Regions from separate parts of the Alteromonas sp. ABH4_456 genome, predicted to be linked through region 1. Evidence: predicted binding sites of a transcription regulator. Region 1 holds the regulator's gene; each other region holds the start of a gene.
What was found. Region 1 encodes MetJ, which represses methionine synthesis genes. Its sites were predicted from a motif close to TAGACGTCTAGACGTCTA; they were not measured.
Positions count from the first base shown of each region.

Region 2: a site for MetJ is predicted at 1,489-1,506, ahead of metA (homoserine O-succinyltransferase MetA). Genes of this name have one in related genera too.
Region 3: a site for MetJ is predicted at 1,651-1,668, ahead of metK (methionine adenosyltransferase). Genes of this name have one in related genera too.

Region 1 covers NZ_JBSWXO010000003.1:59,871-63,052, forward strand. Annotated here, with positions in the region: gene metF (methylenetetrahydrofolate reductase) at 1-769, opposite strand, end outside; gene metJ (met regulon transcriptional regulator MetJ) at 926-1,249, shown strand; gene ACXAG2_RS05620 (MFS transporter) at 1,299-2,507, opposite strand; gene ACXAG2_RS05625 (malic enzyme-like NAD(P)-binding protein) at 2,605-3,182, opposite strand, start outside.
Region 2 covers NZ_JBSWXO010000004.1:223,418-226,599, reverse strand. Annotated here, with positions in the region: gene ACXAG2_RS08500 (homocysteine S-methyltransferase family protein) at 1-474, opposite strand, end outside; gene metA (homoserine O-succinyltransferase MetA) at 478-1,416, opposite strand; gene ACXAG2_RS08490 (DUF2802 domain-containing protein) at 1,548-2,030, opposite strand; gene ACXAG2_RS08485 (chemotaxis protein CheW) at 2,069-2,557, opposite strand; gene ACXAG2_RS08480 (chemotaxis protein CheW) at 2,575-3,182, opposite strand, start outside.
Region 3 covers NZ_JBSWXO010000003.1:414,947-418,128, reverse strand. Annotated here, with positions in the region: gene tkt (transketolase) at 1-1,360, opposite strand, end outside; gene metK (methionine adenosyltransferase) at 1,825-2,970, shown strand; gene ACXAG2_RS07175 (hypothetical protein) at 3,162-3,182, shown strand, end outside.

The DNA of each region.
Region 1 (3,182 bases):
TGGCGATGTTTGCGCCAATCAGATTACGTGTTGCCTGATCATCGTCATCCAGCCCTTCGTACATTTTGTGCAGCCAGCCCGGTACGTGAACATTGGTGAAACCGGCAAACTTAATCAGTGTCTGATAATTCGTAACCGGCAGGATCCCGGGGACGATATCCAAATCGATACCGGCTGCAGCAGCACGGTCACGGAAACGCAGGTAAACACTGGTGTCAAAGAAGAACTGAGTAATTGCTTCAGAAGCCCCGGCTTCCGCTTTACGCTTCAGGTTAAGCAGGTCGAACTGGGCATTCGGCGCTTCCGGGTGTTTTTCCGGATAGGCGGCGACGGAGATATCAAAGTCTGCTACGTCTTTCAGCAGTGCCACCAGATCAGAGGCATACATTTCGGTTTTATCAACGCCCTTCGGTAAATCGCCCCGCAGAGCAACAATACGGCGAATACCCGAATCCCAGTATTCCTGAGCAATTTGTTTGAGTTCGTCACGGCTTGCGTCCACACAGGTCAGGTGAGGGGCTGCCTGTACACCGGTTTGTTGTTGGATGCGTTTAACAACATCATGGGTGCGGTCACGTTCACCACTGTTTGCACCGTAGGTCACAGACATATAAGAAGGCTTAAGAGGCGCCAGGCGTTCAACAGATTTCCACAGCGTTTGTTCCATCTTTTCCGAGTTAGGCGGAAAAAATTCAAAAGAGACATCAATGTCACGCAATTCGGACAATGACTGGTTTAAGGCGTCGATACCTTGTGCATAGGAAACCATTTTGTTGACTCACTCAATTCTTTGGACGTTTAGACGTCTAAACTAATTAATATATGTCTGGACGTCAAGAGGTTTACACGGCTTAATTGACCTTTTCGCTACATTGTTTAGAATTTCCGCTTATAAAGTAAAATAACAGGCAGTCCGAGATTTCACATGGCAGAATGGAATGGTAAGTATATACACCCTTACGCAGAGCATGGAAAAAAGAGTGAGCAAGTAAAGAAAGTCACTGTTTCTATTCCGATTAATGTGCTTAAGGTGCTCACAGACGAGCGAACCCGCAGACAAATTAATAACCTGCGTCACGCGACGAATTCAGAGTTACTGTGCGAAGCATTCCTTCATGCTTTCACCGGGCAGCCGCTGCCTGACGACGACGATTTGCGCAAAGATAACCCTAACCGTGTTCCTGCCGTTGCAAGGAAAATGATGGAAGAGATGGGGATCGACCCCACCGCCGACAACGAAGAAGAATAGAGTAAAGCCAGAGCAAATCACTCTGGCTTTTTTTGTATCAGGGGCAAGCTTAGTCTTGTCTGGCTGAGGGCGGTTCGATTTTTTGTAATTCGAACAGGGGCCTGAAAGTTGAACGGAACAGGAGCACAATACCCAGGCTCATTACTCCACCCGCAACCGCGCAGGCTACCGGACCAAAAGCTGCTGTCACCGAACCACTTCTGAAGTCTCCGAGTTCGTTGGAAGACGCGATGAACAGGGAGTTCACTGCACTCACACGGCCACGTAAAGCGTCCGGTGTCATAATTTGTACTACTGAGCTTCTGATTACCACACTTATCATGTCTGAACCGCCATAAATCAGCAAAGCGAAGCAAGCCACATAAAGGTTCTGTGAAAAAGCAAAGCCGATAATAGAAAAGCTGAAAATGATCAGTGACCAGAACAGCAGCGGGCCGTTGCGTTCAATGGCCCGTTTACGTCGTACCATTGTCAGACCGATAAGCGTCGCACCAACAGCCGGCATGGCCCGCAATAAACCCAGTGTTTCCGGACCTTCATGTAAGACGTCTTTCACAAACACAGGTAATATGGCCATGACACTGCCACATAGTATGACCACAAGATCAGTAAACAGCGCTCCGCGGACAACGTTGTTGTGCATCAGGTATTCCACACCGCTGAATATATCTTTAAGTGCCAGTTTGCGCTCTGAATGAATGTTCAGAGCGGGCAATAAAGAAAAGCCACCCAGCGTAAACAGGCCGAAAATGATGAGCACCCAGTAGAGCTGACGGTCGAGCGCCGCCAGTAACACGCCGGCGAGGAAAGGCCCCACGGTTAAGGCGATATTCCAGATAGAGCTTACGGCAGCCACCGCACGCCCCAGATGATCGGTGCTGACGATATTCGGCAACACAGACTGAATGGCCGGTACGAAGAAAGCCCGCCCTGCGCCTAATACCGATAACGAGCAAAAGAGCGCCCATTTATTCAGTTCCGGCTGATTCATCAGCAGAGCGACGGCCAGTACCACCAGTAACTGTAATCCGGCAGAAATTAACAAAATGCTTTTGCGGGAAAAGTTGTCTGCAGCCCAGCCCGCCACGAGGAATAAACTGATCACCGGCACAATCTGAAAAATGCCTACCAGTGCCAGGTCAAAGGCCTCGCCGGTGGCTTCATATAAATGCCAGCCGATGCTGACTGCCATAGTTGAGCCGATAAGCGTGGTAGCTATTCGTCCGATGATGAGCCCGATAAGTGCTTTTGACCACATGAAATCTTTGTCCGTCAGATTAGGGGAAGCGGGAAGGTAAACGAAAACGGGCCGGTAGTATAACCGGCCCGTAACAAATGAAGTCAGTATGCTTCAATCAGTCTTTGTTACCCGTGTATTTTGCCGGTAAGGATTCAACACCGGCAACGCCTGAGTCAATCGCTGCCTGTGCTACGGCACTGGCAATACGGTGAAGCAAACGGGGATCCATAGGTTTAGGAATAATGTAATCTTTACCAAATGTCAGCGATGCTGATTTACTGGCTTTCAATACTTCTTCAGGTACAGGCTCTTTCGATACTGAACGTAAAGCTTCAACCGCAGCGACTTTCATTTCGTCATTAATGGTCGAAGCACGCACATCCAGTGCACCACGGAAAATGAACGGGAAGCACAGTACATTGTTCACCTGGTTGGGGTAATCTGAACGGCCCGTTGCCATGATCAAATCACTGCGAACCTCATGGGCCAGTTCCGGTTTAATTTCCGGATCAGGGTTTGAACAGGCAAATACCACCGGGTTTGGTGCCATCAGTTTCAGCGTTTCAGGAGGTAGTACGTCAGGGCCGGAAACACCGACAAAAATATCCGCACCATCCATGACATCGTCAAGGGTACGTTTATCCGTGTTGTTGGCGAACAACATTTTGTGTTCCGTGAGATCGTCACGGCGGG
Region 2 (3,182 bases), on a different contig from region 1:
ATCAAAGGTTACATTCCGCTTGCCGGGGTCGTTAACATCTGGTGATATCGATGCTGTGCGGTTTGTGGGACCGAGGACCCCTGCCACATACCGGGGCTTATCCGGTGTTTTTGCAGTAAACTCATCACAGGCTTTACGGGCCAGCTTAGCAGCAGCAAGGTTAATGTCTTTCGACTGCGCTTCCATGTCGTAGTCAGCCATGGCGATGGTGGTAGCATTGAACGTATTGGTTTCAATGATATCTGCACCGGCTTCAAGATAAGCACAATGGATATTATAAATAATGTCCGGCTGAGTAATCGCCAGCAAATCGTTATTGCCTTTTAAATCGCAATGCCAGTTAGCAAATGCCTCACCACGATAATCGGCTTCTTCCAGTTTATGCTCCTGAATCATAGTACCCATGGCACCGTCCAGAATCAAAACGCGTTTTGCCGCTGCATCCAGAAGTTGTTGTTTTGTACCTGATGTCACTTATTACCTCTTTGGCCGGGGTTTCTCAGCCAGCTGACTCAAATCATAAGGTGTTGTCTGATAAACATAGTAGTTCAGCCAGTTATTGAACAGCAGACTACCATGGGAGCGCCAGCGAACTAAAGGCTCTTTTGCGGGGTCATCGTCTGTAAAGTAGTTAGCCGGCACTGCCGGATGGGTATCCGCCTGTAAATCACGGAAATACTCGTCATGCAGAGTTTCCGGGTCGTATTCAGGATGCCCGGTAACAAACACCATACGCTTATCTTCAGATGCGATGGTGTATGCACCCGCCTCATCAGATTCCGTAATGACCTTCAAACCTTCAACACTGTTATATTCACCGGAGTCAATATACCCGAAACGGGAATGAGGCGCATAAAAAACCGGATCGAAACCTCTCAGCAACTCGTTATAAGGATCGAGCACTTTATGCTCAAACACACCAGAAAGTTTGGTTTCTCTGAGTTTTCTCTGCACGCCGTAAAAATGATACATCGCCGCATGAGCAGCCCAGCACAGATAGAGTGTGGACTGCACATTACGTTGCGCCCACTCCAAAATTTCTGTCATCTGATCCCAGTATTTCACTTCCTCATAAGGCAGGTGAGCCAGCGGTGCACCTGTCACGATTAAACCGTCGTATTTCTTATCAGCAATTTCAGAAAAGTCGTGATAGAAGGCGTCCATGTGAGATTGTGGCGTGTGCTTTGGCGCTAATTTGTCTACGCGGATCAGGTTCACGTTCACCTGCAGAGGTGTGTTAGACAGCAAACGTAAGATTTGCACTTCCGTTTCAATTTTATTGGGCATGAGATTCAGGATCCCCACTTCCATGGGGCGAATATCCTGCGTCGCTGCGCGGGTGCTGTCCATAGTGAAGATATTCTCACCTGACAACACATCCTGCGCGGGAAGTTGTTCGGGAATACAAATAGGCATGGCAGCTCCAACAATTAACGGATAATAACGTTATTGTGGCTGAATCCCGATAGATGTCAACATCCTTACGGCTGGACGTCTAAACGGCTCAACACATTCATCTAACTCTGGTAAAAGAGAGAAACTTACCGTTAACTGCGTTGACGATGCATGCTGATAAGCAGCTCGGCTTCTGCACGGGGCAGGTCGCAGGCTTGCATCACCTCTTCGACGTCAGCGCCGGCTTTGACCAGCTCAGCGGCGCGGGTATATAAGCGCATGGACGGGTCCTGACTTTTTACTTCACGTAACTGGTTTTCGAGTTGTGTGCATTGATCTGCCAGCTCCCGCATGTGTTTGCCCTGTACCATTGAACGGGTTTGCATTTCACCGTTCTGGTTTTCCAGGTCATTAATTTCCAGTTGCAGGGTATCGATGTGTTCTTTTTGATAGCGGACAGTATCGTCGAGTTCTTTAAACTGACGGTTGAAGAAAAAATACATCCATATAACAGCAATGACGGCGAGTAACCCTGTAGCAACAGCGAGTAAAGATAGTGCCGGCACGTCCATATTGATGTGTTTTCTCCCTTTGATAATAGCGCGCGCTGAACAGCGCAGCGAAGATACAGGCATTGACAAGCGCCCGCCGGATTAGCAGGCGCTGCATGACATTACAGACTGCTCAGTTCATCCCACTCATCATCACTGAGAAGCTTATTAAGATCTACAAGAATCAGCAATTCACCATCACGGTTGCTCACGCCCTGAATGAACTTGGCGCTCTCTTCAGTACCCACGTTAGGCGCACTGTCAATTTCAGATGATTTCAGATAAACCACTTCGGCAACGCTGTCTACCAGGATGCCGACAACCTGCTCATCGGATTCAATAATTACAATCCGTGTGTTGTCGGTCATATCGGTTGGCATAAGGCCAAAGCGGGCGCGGGTATCAATAACCGTCACAACATTACCACGCAGATTGATAATGCCTAACACATAATCCGGTGCACCGGGAACAGGCGCAATTTCGGTATAGCGTAAGACTTCCTGAACCTGCATTACGTTAATACCGTAAGTTTCGTCACCTAAACGATAGGTAACCCACTGAAGCACCTGATCGTTATCCGGCGCGTTATTCGTTGTGCTCTTGTCATTCATGAACCTGGCTCCCCGGGCTATGGCGTCTGATCGTTACTGCCTAAGCCGCTATTTAGCATTGCGATTAACTGATATACGTCTATTAACGCACACATTTTTTCTTTTACCATGCCCGCTAACCATGGACGCTTGCCTCCTGACTCACGCCATTTTACCTCGTCCCTGGTCAATGTAACGGTGTTGACCAGTTTGTCGCTGGCTAAGCCCCACAAACTGTCCCCTAACATAATAAGATACTGATAGTTTAGCGTTTCTGCGAGATTTTGGTCGTATTTTTCTGGCATAACCCACATTGCAGTATCGACAACGTTTATTTTTTGATCACGATGAAGCATTACGCCCTTGAACCATTTGGGTTTTCCTATCAGCCCACCCACTTTTTCAATCCGGTGAATGCCACCTAAAGTGATAAGCGGTACAGCCAGCGTTAACCCCGCCACTTCAAAAAACAATGCCTGAAAACGATTTTCCAGCATGTCTTTCACAGGCGTGGTTTTGACCGGCGGAGGTACTGCCCCGCTCAGTTGTTCAACGGCCGTCTCCGTAACATCATTAGTGGCTGGCGGCGCTATGACCGGCTCAGCCACAGGAGCAACCACAGGTTCTTTGGCGATAATGTCCGCCG
Region 3 (3,182 bases), 360 kb from region 1:
CTTTCATCAGCGCGGCCATACGCACTGCGTTGCGTGCATATTCCATAAACATCAGGAAGGTAGCGCCGTACGCTTTAAAACCGCCATGCAGGGTAATGCCGTTCATCATTGCCGACATACCGAACTCACGCACACCGTAGTAGATGTAGTTACCGGACGCGTCTTTCGCATCAACGCCTTTTGAGCCTGACCAGATTGTCAGGTTAGAACCGGCAAGGTCAGCAGAACCGCCCAGCAATTCAGGCAGCAACGGACCAAATGCATTCAGTGCATTCTGCGATGCTTTACGGGTTGCCGGAGCATCAGGATTAGCCTGCAGTTTCGCAATGTAAGCATCCGCTTTTTCAACGAAGTCAGCCGGTACATCACCATTTACACGGCGGCTGAATTCTGCTGCCAGTTCAGGGAACGCTTTTTCATAGGCTGCAAACGCTTCGTTCCAGTTCGCTTCTGCCGCGCTGCCCTTCTCTTTGCCATCCCACTCAGCGTAAATATCCTGTGGTACTTCGAAGGCACCGTGGGTCCAGCCAAGTTCTTTGCGGGTTAATGCAATTTCGTCATCACCCAGCGGAGCGCCGTGACAATCTTCTTTACCTTGCTTGTTAGGGGAACCAAAACCGATAATTGTTTTGCAGCAGATAAGTGTAGGCTGTGTGGTATTCGCGCGGGCTTCATCAACCGCTTTACGGATTTGATCAGGGTTGTGACCATCAACACCGGCAATGACATGCCAGCCGTATGATTCGAAACGCTTCACGGTATCGTCGGTGAACCATCCCTCAACTTCACCGTCGATAGAGATGCCGTTGTCATCGTAGAACGCTACCAGCTTGCCAAGACCTAATGTGCCGGCTAACGAGCATACTTCATGAGAAATACCTTCCATCAGGCAGCCGTCACCCAGGAACGTGTAGGTGTAATGGTCGACGATATCGTGGCCGTCCTGATTAAACTGTGCAGCCAGCACTTTCTCTGCCAGTGCCATACCTACGGCGTTGCTGATCCCTTGCCCCAGCGGACCGGTGGTGGTTTCAACACCCGGCGCATAGCCATATTCAGGGTGACCAGGGGTTTTAGAATGTAACTGACGGAAATTTTTCAGCTCTTCTAACGGCAGATCATAACCCGTGAGATGCAGCAATGAATAAAGCAGCATAGAGCCGTGACCGTTTGAAAGCACAAAACGGTCGCGGTTCGCCCAGTTGGGATTGGACGGGTTATGAGAAAGATAATCGCACCACAAAACCTGTGCGATATCCGCCATACCCATAGGGGCGCCCGGGTGGCCTGATTTGGCTTGCTGAACTGCATCCATGCTAAGTGCGCGGATAGCGTTGGCAAGTTCACGACGAGTTGGCATGCTAACTCCTTTAATAATTTGCTTAAAACTTTGACAATGACAACTCGGAGATTAATCCGGAAACGGATAGGAATTCCTGCTGCCGACTATGAATTTTCAAACTGGCGACTATTCTTACCTAAGCGCATAACCAGTTCAATGTGTTTTATACCGGGTGCACTTATCGAATTTAGTTAACTTATAACAATTATTCGGATAGTCGTTGCGCAAAACAGGTTCTCTGCTGACAGAAATCGTTTTTCGTCTTACTCACGTAATAACGAACCGGACTGTCAACGAAACGTAACAAATAGACTTTTAGACGTCCAGAAGTAAAGATGGTATTTTCATACGAACCCGGTACAATGCTGTTCATCGTCCGGGACGACAGAATATACCCGGGGGCGAACGAATATACCCAACCAGCCAGTCACTTAAGCTTATGATAGTGATGTATTGGTTAACCCAGAAATAACGGAGGATTTATGGCCGCACATTTATTCACATCGGAATCAGTCTCAGAAGGACATCCGGATAAAATTGCCGACCAGATTTCAGATGCTGTGCTTGACGCCATATTAGAACAGGATCCCAAAGCACGGGTTGCCTGCGAAACGTATGTAAAAACCGGTATGGTACTGGTAGGTGGTGAGATCACCACATCCGCCTGGGTCGATATTGAAGAATTGACCCGTCAGACGGTAAAAGAAATTGGTTACAACCACTCAGATGTAGGCTTTGATGCTGACTCCTGTGCTGTACTGAATGCGATTGGTAAGCAATCTCCTGACATTAATCAGGGTGTTGACCGTGCCCGCCCTGAAGAACAGGGTGCCGGTGACCAGGGTCTGATGTTCGGCTATGCCAGTGACGAAACCGACGTATTAATGCCGGCACCGATCACCTATGCACACCGCCTGGTGCAAAAGCAGGCTGAAGTAAGAAAGTCCGGTCAGCTCGATTTCCTGCGCCCTGATGCAAAAAGTCAGGTAACTTTTATTTATGAGAACGACAAGCCGGTTGGTATTGATGCCGTTGTTCTGTCTACTCAGCACAATGAAAAGGTCACCACAGAGCAACTTCGCGAAGCCGTTATGGAAGAAGTGATTAAGCCTGTACTGCCTTCGGAATGGCTGACCAAAAACACTCAATTCCACATTAACCCGACTGGTCGTTTTGTTATCGGCGGACCAATGGGTGACTGTGGTTTGACTGGCCGTAAAATTATCGTAGATACCTACGGCGGTATGGCCCGTCACGGTGGAGGTGCATTCTCCGGTAAAGATCCATCAAAAGTAGACCGCTCGGCGGCATACGCAGGTCGTTATGTGGCGAAGAATATCGTTGCAGCCGGTCTGGCGAAGCGTTGTGAAATTCAGGTGTCTTACGCTATCGGGGTAGCAGAGCCAACATCTATCAGTATCGAAACGTTTGGTACAGGTGTGGTTGATGAGAAAACACTGGTGGCACTGGTACGTGAACACTTTGACTTACGTCCTTACGGCCTGATCAAGATGCTTGATCTGGAACGTCCGATTTACCGTCCAACGGCTGCTTACGGTCACTTCGGCCGTGATGAATTCCCATGGGAAGCCACAGACAAAGCAGAAGCGCTTAAAGCCTCTGTATAAAAACAATGATAAAAGGAAGGCGGCATGTGGAAACATGCCGCCTTTTTATTTAAATTATTTTAAAAATAATTACATTTTCCCACTGGGATAATCATCCAAACCAACTACACTTAAGTATAAATCGCATTGCCTGCCCGATAATCAATCCCTAACTGAGCTGCAGACTCAGGCACACACATAGGAACCATGCCATGAAATGCTTCTGGCTAGTG